Regions from separate parts of the Stenotrophomonas sp. STEN009 genome, predicted to be linked through region 1. Evidence: predicted binding sites of a transcription regulator. Region 1 holds the regulator's gene; each other region holds the start of a gene.
What was found. Region 1 encodes HrcA, which represses chaperone genes, less so after heat shock. Its sites were predicted from a motif close to TTNGCACTCNNNNNNNNNGAGTGCNAA; they were not measured.
Positions count from the first base shown of each region.

Region 2: a site for HrcA is predicted at 2,523-2,549, ahead of ACVOMM_RS07380 (co-chaperone GroES). Genes of this name have one in related genera too.
Region 3: a site for HrcA is predicted at 1,759-1,785, ahead of rpoH (RNA polymerase sigma factor RpoH). Genes of this name have one in related genera too.

Region 1 covers NZ_JBRRES010000013.1:68,733-72,897, reverse strand. Annotated here, with positions in the region: gene dnaK (molecular chaperone DnaK) at 1-964, opposite strand, end outside; gene grpE (nucleotide exchange factor GrpE) at 1,217-1,732, opposite strand; gene hrcA (heat-inducible transcriptional repressor HrcA) at 1,796-2,860, opposite strand; gene recN (DNA repair protein RecN) at 2,975-4,165, shown strand, end outside.
Region 2 covers NZ_JBRRES010000011.1:46,663-50,827, forward strand. Annotated here, with positions in the region: gene ACVOMM_RS07370 (serine hydrolase domain-containing protein) at 1-357, shown strand, start outside; gene groL (chaperonin GroEL) at 458-2,107, opposite strand; gene ACVOMM_RS07380 (co-chaperone GroES) at 2,189-2,476, opposite strand; gene ACVOMM_RS07385 (endonuclease) at 2,789-4,165, shown strand, end outside.
Region 3 covers NZ_JBRRES010000011.1:89,770-93,934, forward strand. Annotated here, with positions in the region: gene purD (phosphoribosylamine--glycine ligase) at 1-790, shown strand, start outside; gene rpoH (RNA polymerase sigma factor RpoH) at 872-1,747, opposite strand; gene ung (uracil-DNA glycosylase) at 2,025-2,738, opposite strand; gene ACVOMM_RS07575 (response regulator) at 2,735-3,577, opposite strand; gene ftsX (permease-like cell division protein FtsX) at 3,585-4,165, opposite strand, start outside.

The DNA.
Region 1 (4,165 bases):
ACGGCTCGATCGACTTCTTGATCAGGTCTTCCACCAGCGCTTCCAGCTTGGCGCGGGTCAGCTTGATGTTCAGGTGCTTCGGACCCGACGCGTCAGCGGTGACGTACGGCAGGTTCACTTCGGTCTGCTGGGCGCTGGACAGCTCGATCTTGGCACGCTCGGCAGCGTCCTTCAGGCGCTGCAGGGCCAGCGGATCCTTGCGCAGGTCGATGCCCTGGTCCTTGTTGAACTCTTCCACCAGGTACTCGATGACGCGGTTGTCGAAGTCTTCGCCGCCCAGGAAGGTGTCGCCGTTGGTGGCCAGCACTTCAAACTGCTTCTCGCCGTCGACGTTGGCGATCTCGATCACCGAGACGTCGAAGGTACCGCCGCCCAGGTCGTACACAACGATCTTGCGATCCTTGTTGTCGCCCTTGTCCAGGCCATAGGCCAGCGCGGCCGCGGTCGGCTCGTTGATGATGCGCTTGACGTCCAGGCCCGCGATGCGGCCAGCATCCTTGGTGGCCTGGCGCTGGCTGTCGTTGAAGTAGGCCGGCACGGTGATGACCGCTTCGGTGACCTTCTCACCGAGGAAGTCCTCGGCGGTCTTCTTCATCTTCTCCAGTACCTTGGCCGAGATTTCCTGCGGCGCCATCTTCTTGGCGTCGCTGGTAGCCACCCACGCATCACCATTGTCATGGGCGAGGATGCTGTACGGGACGTGGGCGATGTCCTTCTGCACCTCGGCGTCGGTGAACTTGCGGCCGATCAGGCGCTTCACCGCGTAGAAGGTGTTCTTCGGGTTGGTCACCGCCTGGCGCTTGGCCGAGGCACCGACCAGGACTTCGCCGTCCTTGGTGTAGGCGACGATCGACGGGGTGGTGCGATCGCCTTCCGAATTCTCGATGACGCGGGCCTTGCCGCCGTCCATGATCGCCACGCACGAGTTGGTGGTGCCGAGGTCGATACCAATGATCTTGCCCATGGGGGAGACTCCTGAGAAATGCTGTGTGGATGTCAGTCCGGCCGCTCGGCCGGTGGATGAATGGGATGTGGGGGAGGCTCGTGGAACATTCAAGCCATCTCCCGAACGCTGTGTTCAGCCGTTCAAGGTTCGCCGGGCATGGCCCGGCGATGACGATCCGGGGGTAGCGCCGGGCCATGCCCGGCGGCCGCTCCCGGATCGCCCGCGCAGTCGGCGGCCCCCCCCACCCCCGGCCGCTCCCGGATCGACCGCTCAGTCGGCGGCCACCACCACCAGCGCCGGCCGCAGCAGGCGCTCGTTGAGCAGATAGCCCTTCTGGAACACGGTCACCACGCTGCCCGGGGCGGCGTCCGGGGCCGGCACCTGGCTGATCGCCTGGTGGTGCTCCGGGTTGAACGGCTGGCCGGTCGGGTCAATCAGGACCAGGCCGTTGTCGGCGGCGACCTTCAGCAGCTGCTTGTAGGTCAGCTCCAGGCCCTCGCGCAGCGGGTGCGGGTCGTCGCCGGCGGCCTTCAGGCCGGCATCCAGGCTGTCGAACACGGGCAGCAGTTCGCCCAGCAGCTTCTCGTTGGCGAACTTGCGGGCCTGCTCGATGTCGCGGGCCACGCGCTTGCGCTGGTTCTCCAGGTCGGCGCGCTCACGCAGCGCATCGGCCCTGACCTGCTCGACTTCCGCGCGCAGGCGCTCCACTTCGTCATTGACGCCTGCTGCGGCGGCCGCGTCGGCGGCGCTCTGCTGGGATTCGAAATCTGGATGTTCGTGGTTCATGTCTGGGTCCCTGGCGGTCACTCCCCGCCTCCACCCACCCTAGTGTGGGCGGGATGCTGCGTTTCAAGCGTCCGCGGCACCGGATCCGCGTCCGGTCGGTGAAAAGGCCGCCCCCAGCACGTCGGCGGTGGCCTGTACCAGCGGGATCATGCGGTCGTAGGCCATCCGCTTCGGCCCGATCACCCCCAGCACGCCCAGCACCTGCCCGTTGGCCGCATACGGGGCGGTCACCAGCGAAACGCCCTGCAGCGGCATCATCCCGGTCTCTTCGCCGATGAAGATGCGCACGCCCGGGGCCTGGATGGTCCGCTCCAGCAGCTGCAGGATCTCGCGCTTGCTGGAAAACAGCTCGAACAGTTCGCGCAGGCGCTCCAGGTCGGACAGGTCCTGGACCCCCATCAGGCGCGTCTGGCCCGCCACCAGCATGTCGTCGGCCGCGGGCTGCAGGGCCTGCTCGGCCAGTTCGATGCTGTGCGCCAGCAGCTGCTCCAGCTCGGAACGGGCATCGCGCAGCTCCAGCAGCAGGCGCGCCCGGATCTCCGCCAGCGGCAGCCCGGCGAAATGGGCGTTGAGGTAATTGGCGACCTGCTCCAGCTGGCCCGGGGCGAAGTCCTGGCGGGTTTCGATCACCCGGTTCTGGACCTCGTTGTCGGCGAACACCAGGATCGCCAGCACCCGGCGGCCGTCCAGCGCCACGAAATCGATCTGGCGGAAGGCGAACTGCTCGCGCCGCGGCGCGCTGACCACGCCGACGAAGTGGCTCATCGCCGACAGCAGCTCGGAGGCACTGCCGAGCAGGGCCTGGGTGCTGCCGCCACCGGCCAGTTCCTGGCGCAAGCGGGCCAGCTCGCCCTCGCCCGGCGGCTGCATCTGCAGCAGGCTGTCGACAAACACCCGGTAGCCATGCGCGGTCGGGATCCGCCCGGCGGAGGTATGCGGCGACGCCAGCAGGCCCAGGTCCTCCAGGTCGCCGAGGATGTTGCGGATAGTGGCCGGACTGACTTCCAGCCCGGCCACGCGCGCCAGCGTCTGCGAGCCCACGGGCTCACCATCCTGGATGTGGCGCGCGATCAGCGTGCGCAGCAGATGGCGCGCGCGCGGGGCGAGTTGGTCGGCGGAACCGTGCATGGAATCAACCTGTGAGACACGGAGACTAGATAATGGCGCCGGATCACCTTGGCAAGCCATTGGACCGCCCGCGTGCGCATGCTAGCGTTGCGCGGCTCAGCTACCCCCAGACCCATGCTCAGACACCTATCGATCAAGGATTTCGCCGTCGTCCGCGCTACCGAACTTGAATTCGGGCCTGGCATGACCGTGGTTTCAGGCGAGACCGGCGCCGGCAAGTCGCTGATGGTCGACGCGCTGGGCTTCCTGTCCGGCCTGCGCGCCGACAGCGGCGTGGTCCGCCACGGTGCCGCCCGCGCCGAGCTGTCGGCCGAGTTCGCGCTGGAGCATCTGCAGGCCGCACGCCAGTGGCTGGCCGACAACGAGCTGGACGATGAGGACCAGTGCCAGCTGCGCCGCGTGATCCGCGCCGACGGCGGTTCGCGGGCCTGGATCAACGGCCGCCCGGTCACCCTCGCCCAGCTGGGCGAACTGGCCGCGCTGCTGGTGGAAATCCACGGCCAGCATGAACAGCAGGCCCTGCTGGCGCGTCCTTCCCAGCTGGCCCTGCTCGATGCCTATGCCGGCAACGAGGAAGAGCGCCGTCAGGTCCGCCGCGCCGCAGCCGCCTGGCAGGCACTGGTCGATGAATCCCTGGCGCTGTCGCAACAGGGCGACGTCAGTGACCGTATCGGTTTCCTCGAGCATCAGCTGCGCGAACTGGACCGTGAGGATCTGGAGCCCGAATCGATCCTCGCGCTGGGCGCCAGCCATCGGCGCCAGGCCCATGCCAGCGCGCTGCTGACCGCCTGCCAGGCCGCCAGCAACCAGCTCAACGGCGACGAGGGCAGCTCGGCGCTGGATCAGCTGCAGCAGGTTCGGCACGAATTGGCCCGGCTGATCGAACACGACCCGCGCCTGGGCGAGGTGGACAGCCTGATCGAAAACGCGTCGATCCAGCTGCACGAAGCCCTGTCCCTGCTCGACCGCGTGCACGACGACCTGGATGCCGACCCCGAGCAGTTCGAGGAGAACGAGCGCCGTCTCGGCCGCCTGCACGACCTTGCGCGCAAGCATCGCGTGCCGATGGACGAACTGGGCGCGCAGCGCGAGCGCATGCATGCCGAAGTGGAGCAGCTGCGCGGCGCCGACGAGCGGCTGCAGCGCCTGGCCGGCGAGATCGACAAGGCCGCGGCCGCCTGGCGGGTGCAGGCCGAAGCACTGAGCGCAAGCCGGCGCAGTGCGGCGGCCGCGCTGTCGACCACCACCACCGGCATCATCGCCGAGCTGGGCATGGGCGGCGGCCAGTTCCTGATCGAGCTGGAA
Region 2 (4,165 bases), on a different contig from region 1:
CTGTCGGCATCGATGCGCCGGGAGCTGGTGCGGCCGCAGCTGCCGATCACCACCGCCAGCCAGTTCCCGACGCTGCAGCCGGAACTGCCGGTGGCGCAGCAGCGCAGAAACCTGGCTGCGGGACTGGGCGTGGTGACATTCACCGGTCCACAGGGCGCAGGCTTCTACAAGGGCGGACATGACGATGCGGTGGGCAACACGCTGGTGTGCGTCGAACAAGGCCAACGCTGCGTAGTGATCCTGGGCAACGATGTGCGCGCCGAAGCGACCTTTCCGGCACTGGTGCGCTTCGTGCTGGGCGAGACGGGGGTGCCGTGGGAATGGGAATACGGCGCCACGAAGGCATTCGTGCGCTGACAGGTCGACCACGGTCCACGTCCAGCAGAGGGGGCGGAACGCCCACAAAAAAAACCCCGCCTTGCGGCGGGGTTTTTCACTTCATCGGGAACAGCGGACCTTAGAAGTCCATGCCGCCCATGCCACCCATGCCGCCCATGCCACCGGCGCCGCCCAGGGCCGGCTCGTCCTTCTTCGGCGCTTCGGCAACCATGGCTTCGGTGGTGATCATCAGGCCAGCGATCGAGGCCGCGTTCTGCAGCGCCGAACGGGTCACCTTGGTCGGGTCCAGGATGCCGAACTGCAGCATGTCGCCGAACTCACCGGTGGCGGCGTTGTAGCCGAAGCTGCCGCTGCCTTCCTTGACCTTGTTGACGATGACGGACGGCTCTTCGCCGGCGTTGGCGACGATCTCGCGCAGCGGGGCTTCCATCGCGCGCAGGGCGATCTGGATGCCGTGGTTCTGGTCTTCGTTGGCGCCCTTCAGGCCGGCCAGCGCGGTGACCGCACGGACCAGTGCAACGCCGCCGCCCGGAACCACGCCTTCTTCAACGGCTGCACGGGTAGCGTGCAGGGCGTCGTCGACGCGATCCTTCTTTTCCTTCATTTCGATTTCGGTGGACGCACCCACCTTGATCACGGCAACGCCGCCGGCCAGCTTGGCCACGCGTTCCTGCAGCTTCTCGCGGTCGTAATCCGAGGAGGTGTCCTGGATCTGGGTCTTGATCTGCGCAACGCGCGATTCGACCGCAGCCTTGTCGCCCACGCCGTCGATGATGGTGGTGTTCTCCTTGGAGACCTGCACCTTCTTGGCGCGGCCCAGGTCCTTGATGGTGGCCTTCTCCAGCGACAGGCCCACTTCTTCGGAGATCACGGTGCCGCCGGTCAGCACGGCCATGTCTTCCAGCATCGCCTTGCGACGATCGCCGAAGCCCGGGGCCTTCACGGCCACAACCTTGACGATGCCACGGATGGTGTTGACCACCAGGGTCGCCAGCGCTTCGCCTTCGACTTCCTCGGCCACGATCAGCAGCGGCTTGCCGGCCTTGGCGACGCCTTCCAGCACCGGCAGCAGGTCACGGACGTTGGAGATCTTCTTGTCGTGCAGCAGGATGAACGGGTCATCCAGGTCAGCGGTCTGCGACTGCTGGTTGTTGATGAAGTACGGGGACAGGTAGCCGCGGTCGAACTGCATGCCCTTGACCACGTCCAGCTCGTTGTCCAGGCCCGAGCCTTCTTCAACGGTGATCACGCCTTCCTTGCCGACTTCCTTCATCGCGTCAGCGATGATCTGGCCGATCGACTCGTCCGAGTTGGCCGAGATGGTGCCGACCTGGGCGATCGCCTTGTCGTCAGCGGTCGGCTTGGAGATGTTCTTCAGCTCGGTGACGGCAGCCACGACGGCCTTGTCGATACCGCGCTTGAGGTCCATCGGGTTCATGCCGGCAGCAACGGCCTTGGCGCCTTCGCGGATCAGGGCCTGGGCCAGCACGGTGGCGGTGGTGGTGCCGTCGCCGGCGTCGTCGTTGGTGCGCGAAGCAACTTCCTTCACCATCTGCGCGCCCATGTTCTCGAACTTGTCAGCCAGTTCGATTTCCTTGGCGACGGAGACGCCGTCCTTGGTGATGGTCGGGGCGCCGAAGCTCTTCTCGAGCACGACATTGCGGCCCTTCGGGCCGAGGGTGGCCTTGACGGCATTGGCGAGAACGTTGACGCCGCGCACCATGCGCGAACGGGCGTCTTCACCGAAACGGATATCCTTGGCAGCCATTGCAATTACCTCATTGGTCGCGCCGGGCCGTGCCCGGCGGCTGGGATGTGGGGATCAGGTTGAAACAGGTCGCGGCGGGGCTCAGCCGATGACGGCGAGCACGTCGTCTTCGCGCAGGACCTTGTACTCGACGCCTTCGCTCTTGTACGAGCTGCCGGCGTACTGGCCGTAGATGACCTTGTCACCGACCTTCAGCGACGGCGCGCGCACGCTGCCGTTGTCCAGCGGCTTGCCGGGGCCGACGGCCACGACTTCACCCTTGGTGGACTTTTCCTTGGCCGAGTCGGGGATGACGATGCCACCGGCGGAGATTTCGTCGGCTTCGATCGGCTTGACCACAACGCGGTCGTGCAGCGGCTTGATGCTCATAGGAGACCTCTTAAGTGATTGATTGGTCTAAAAAAGTCCGGCGATGTTAGCACTCGCACCAGGCGAGTGCCAGAACCGCACGTGAAGAAACCCGACAAGGTCGGGAGCACGGCAGAGATGGAGCCCCCCGGGAGGCTTTCAAGGGGCGTCGCGAAAAAAGTTTCCGCGCCGGACGCTGCGGCAGTGCGGTGGGGTGGCCCCGAATTAGGTGACCAACGTCGCACTGTCAGATATCTGACGTTCATTTACGACAAAGTGTCACTGGATCGGCCTTAGGCTCGGCCGCGCATTCCCAATCACAAGGAGTCGTCGATGCGATTGCTGTCCCCGCTCGCCACCGCCTGCGTGCTGGCCCTGGCCACCGCGCCGGCCCAGGCCGAGGTCTTCATCAACGAACTGCATTACGACGACAGCACCGCAGCCGGTGACGTCGGCGAGGCGATCGAGGTCGTGGCCACCGCCGGCGAGGATCTGTCCGGCTATCGGCTGTATCTCTACAACGGCAGCACGCCGTCGGCCGCTTCGGTGTACGCCAACACGGCCGTCCCTGCCGGCAGCGCCGCCGGGTGCGGCAGCGCCACCCTGGCCGTGGTCAGCTATCCGACCAACGGCATCCAGAACGGTCCCAACGACGGCATCGCGCTGGTCGACGCCAGCGGCAAGGTGGTCCAGTTCCTCAGCTATGAGGGCACGATCACTGCCTCCGGCGGTCCTGCCGCAGGCATGACCAGCCAGAACATTCCGGTGGCCGAGACCAACAGCACGGCCCCTGGCACCTCACTGCAGCTGACGGGCAGCGGCAGCCAGTACGCCCACTTCACCTGGGCCGAATCGGCGACGCAGACCTTCGGCAGCTGCAACAACGGCCAGACCTTCAGCGGTGGGGGTACGCCCGGTCCCAATACGCCGCCATCGGTGTCCACCACCACCCCCGCCCAGGGCAGCAGCACGTTCCCGGCCGCGGCCGATCTGGAAGTGGTGTTCAGCGAGACGGTGAACCTGGCCAGCGGCGCCTTCGCGCTGAGCTGCGGCGCCTCCGGCAGCGTACCGCTGACCCACCCGGCCAGCGGCAGGAGCGTGAAGCTGTCCACCAACACCGCGCTGGTGGCCGGTGAGGCCTGCCGCTTCGACATCCGCGCCGCGCGCATCACCGACCTGCAGGGCGCGCATCCGGCTGCCGACAGCCGCATCGCCTTCACCGTGGCCAGCGCCACGGGCAACCCCGATCCGGGCAATCCCGGCGTACCGGCGGGCTACTACTCCAGGGTCAACACCTCCAGCCCGAGCCAGCTGCGCTGCTCGCTGCACGCGACCATCAAGGGCCACACCGCCTATCCGTACAGCGGGTCGGGCACCAGCACCTGGACCATCCTGGAGATCGCCGACGAGGATCCGAACAATCCCAACCGCATCCTCGATGCCTATCGCAACCGCAGCTACGCCAAGGTCAGCGATCGCGCTGGCACGGGCAGCGGCCTGACCTACAACCGCGAGCACACCTGGCCGAACTCGCTGGGCTTTGCCAGCACCACCGGCGACAAGGGCCTGCCCTACGCGCCCTACACCGACACCCACATGCTGTACCTGACCGATGCGCAGTGGAATGCCGACCGCGGCAACAAGCCGTTCGGCAAGTGCGATGCCAACTGCGGCGAGCGCGCCACCGAGGCCAACAACGGCCATGGCGGC
Region 3 (4,165 bases), on a different contig from region 1:
TGCGGTGCGCGACATGCTCTCCGGCAACGCATTCGGTGACGCCGGCGCACGCGTGGTGATCGAGGAATTCCTCGACGGCGAGGAAGCCAGCTTCATTTCGATGGTCGATGGCGTGCATGCGCTGCCGATGGCCACCTCGCAGGATCACAAGCGAGTCGGCGACGGTGATACCGGGCCGAACACCGGCGGCATGGGCGCGTACTCACCGGCCCCGGTGGTCACGCCGGAGGTGCACGCGCGGGTGATGCGCGAGGTGGTGAACCCGACCGTGCAGGGCATGATCGCCGACGGCATTCCGTTCACCGGCTTCCTTTACGCCGGCCTGATGATCGATGCCAGCGGCGCACCGAAGGTGATCGAGTTCAACGTGCGCTTCGGTGACCCGGAAACCCAGCCGGTGATGCTGCGCCTGCAGTCGGATCTGGTCGAGCTGGTGGAAGCCGCCATTGATGGCCGCCTGGACCAGGTGCAGGCACAGTGGGATGCGCGCCCATCGCTGGGTGTGGTGCTGGCCGCGAAACCCTACCCGGAATCGCCAGTCACCGGCGATGTGATTTCCGGCCTGGATGAGGTGCCGGCCAGCGCCAAGGTCTTCCATGCAGGTACTGCACTGGACGCGCAGGGGCGGGTGGTCAGTGCCGGCGGCCGCGTGCTGTGTGTGGCGGCGCTGGGTGACAGCGTGCGTGATGCGCAGGCCAATGCCTACGCCGGTGTGGCCAAGGTCAGCTGGGCCAACGAATTCCACCGCAACGACATCGGCTGGCGCGCGATCGCGCGTGAGCACGCGTAAAGGGCAGCGGCCTGTTGCTTGGCAGACCCAACAAAAAACCCGGCAATGCCGGGTTTTCTGTTGGGTACCTGTGACGTCACATCACGCGGTGAACAGCGCCTTCATCTTCTTCAGGGCATTCGCCTCGACCTGGCGGATGCGTTCGGCCGACACGCCGTACTCGTCTGCCAGTTCCTGCAGCGTCACCTTGCTGTCCGCATCCAGCCAACGGCGGCGGATGATGTCACGCGAACGCGCATCCAGTTCGGCCATGCCTTCGCGCAGCAGCTGCAGCTGGTTGTCCTCGCTGTCGGCACGCTCGTAGGCCATCGACGGATCTTCATCGTTGGCCACCAGGTATGCGGCCGGCGACGGCGGCGCATGATCATCATCCTCGTCGCTGGGCGCATCGAAACCGATATCGCGACCGGACAGGCGCGACTCCATTTCCATGACCTCGCGCTCGGACACGTTCAGATCCTTGGCCACCGCGCTGACTTCCGCGGCGTTCATCCAGCCCAGGCGCGTCTTCGACTTGCGCAGGTTGAAGAACAGCTTGCGCTGCGCCTTGGTGGTGGCGACCTTGACGATGCGCCAGTTCTTCAGGATGAACTCGTGCATCTCGGCACGGATCCAGTGCACGGCGAAGGAGACCAGGCGCACGCCCATGTCCGGGTCGAAGCGCTTGACCGCCTTCATCAGGCCGATGTTGCCTTCCTGGATCAGGTCGCCCAGGGCGAGGCCATAGCCGTTGTAGCCGCGGGCCACGTGCACCACAAAGCGCAGGTGCGAATGCACCAGCTCACGGGCAGCGTCCAGATCGTTGCCGTCGCGGAAGCGACGGGCCAGGTCCTGTTCGTCATCGACCGACAGCACCGGGATCTGGTGCACGGCACCGATGTAGGCGTCCAGCGAACCGAGCGCACTGGGAATCGGGAGATTGTTTGCCACAAGGGCAGTAGAGGTGTTCTGGCTCATAGGCACCCATCTTAGCAGTCCGGGATTTGGACTGCTAAAGGAGGAAAAAGTTCCAGCATCCTATTGATGCAACACTGGTCCCAAACAGAGCCCTACCGTAGCGCGATTTGATGACAGTGGCGAGCGCGCTTTTCGGGATTCACAATCCCTTGGAATTCAACCAATTACCTGCTGGAAACCGGCCGATTCCGGTCAAGCGGAGCTGAACGGGCCGTTCCGGAGGCCCATTCAGGCCGCCAAACGTTGCCCGGTGTTCAGGCCCGGCCGTCTGTGAAGATCAAAGCGCCGCGCGCGGCGGCAGCGACCAGTCGATCGGCGCCTGCCCGCGACGCTGCAGATAGTCGTTGGCCATCGAGAAATGCCGGCAGCCGAGGAAGCCACGATGGGCCGACAGCGGCGAGGGATGCGGGGCTTTCAGCACACGATGGCGCCGGGTATCGATGACCTTGCCCTTCTGCTGCGCGTAGGCCCCCCAGAGCATGAACACCAGGCCTTCGCGTTCGCGGTTGAGCACATCCACCACGTGGTCGGTGAAGCCTTCCCAGCCGCGGCCCTGGTGGGCGCCGGCCCTGCCCTCCTCCACCGTCAGCACGGCATTGAGCAGCAGCACGCCGCGCTGCGCCCACGGCACCAGGCAGCCGTGATCGGGACGGGGGATGCCGAGGTCGCCCTCGATCTCCTTGTAGATGTTCAGCAGCGATGGCGGCACCGGAACGCCGGCGGGCACCGAGAAGCTCAGTCCATGCGCCTGGCCGCGCCCGTGGTACGGGTCCTGGCCCAGGATCACCACTTTCACCTGTTCGAACGGCGTGGCGTCGAACGCCGCGAAGATCTGCGGCCCCGGCGGGAACACCGCCGCGCCGGCCGCCTTGCGCTGGCGCAGGAAGGTGGAGAGTTCGCGCATCTGCGGCTGCAACAGGTAATCGCCGACCTGCTGCTTCCAGCTCGGTTCCAGCTGGATCGTCGGGGTGTCCACTACGTCATCGGTCATCGCAACAGGGGTCCATCGTTCAAGCGGGCCAGGCGCAGCTGGAACAGCACCTTGGTCACCAGCAGGCGCTCCTCGATCGGCTTCAGCACCAGATCATTGGCACCGGCCTGCAGCAACCCGGTCTGGTTGTGTGGATTGCCGTCGCCGGTCATCACCAGCACCGGCAGTCGGCGTTTGCCGTAGCCGAAATCCACGCGCACGCGCTGCACCACGTCGCGTCCGCTCAATTCGCCCTTCAGGGTGACGTCGGTCAACACCAGGTCGATGCGGTGGCGGCTGCGGCCCAGCGATTCGGCCGTGAGCAGGGTGAAGGCCTCTTCGGCACTGACCACGTGCAGCACGTTGAGCTGCTGGCGTTCGAGCATGCGCTTGGTCGCCTCCGCCACCACCCGGCTGTCCTCGATGTAGAGGATGGTCGCCCCGGGAATGGTCTGCGGCTGCACATAGCCACGGATGAAGGTCGCCAGCGCCTCATGGCCCAGCGCCTTGTCGAAATAGTCGGTGACGTACTCGGTGAAGCGCCGCTGCTCCAGATGCTGCTGCGCATCGCCGGAGACCACGATCACCGGCACGTACGCCTGGCCGGCAGCTTCGCGGACCGTCCGCGCCAGCGCCAGGCCGTCGCCGTCACGCAGGGTCAGCGAGGTGGTGACCAGGTCCACCGGCCCCTGCGCCAGCGCCTGCTGGGCATCCTCGATGCTGTCGCAGCCGATCACCTCCACGCCCGGCAGATCACGCTGCAGCACGTCGGCGATCAGCTTGCGCACCAGTTTGGAACCGTCGACCACCATCACCCGCGTAGCGGGCCCTTCAAGGTGCTTCAGCGCTTGCGGTTGCATGCCGGTCTCAGGTGTCGGTCGGGCGGGTCTGGCGGAGGAAGTGGCCGGTGACCAGCCACGCGCCCAGCCACCCCAGCAGCAGCGTGCCCAGCAGGACCAGGCTGCCATGCAGCAGGTCCAGGCCGTGCAGCACGAACGGGCTGCCGTAGCTGCGTGACAGGTCAGCCAGCGGCGCGCGCAGGGCGGCGCCGGCAACACCGATCAGGGCCAGCGCCACCGCGCCGGCGCCCAGCCCGTACCAGGCGCCCAGATACAGGAAGGGCCGGCGGATGAAGCCATCGCTGGCGCCGAGCAGCTGCAGCACGCCGATCTCCTCGCGCCGTGCCTGGATGTCGAGGCGCACGGTATTGCCGACCACCAGCGCGGCGCCGACGCCGAGCAGCACCGAAAGCACCTGTACCAGCCGCGCGCCGAACGCCAGCCACGCATCCAGACGCTGGCGCCACAGCGCATCGTGCTGCACCAGATCGGCCTCGGGCAGGCTTTCCAGCGCACGCGCCAGACGCGCATCGTCCTTGCCCTGCCCCGGGGTGATGACCAGCAGCGAAGGCAGCGGATTGTCGTTCAGCGCGTCGATCGCCTCGCCAA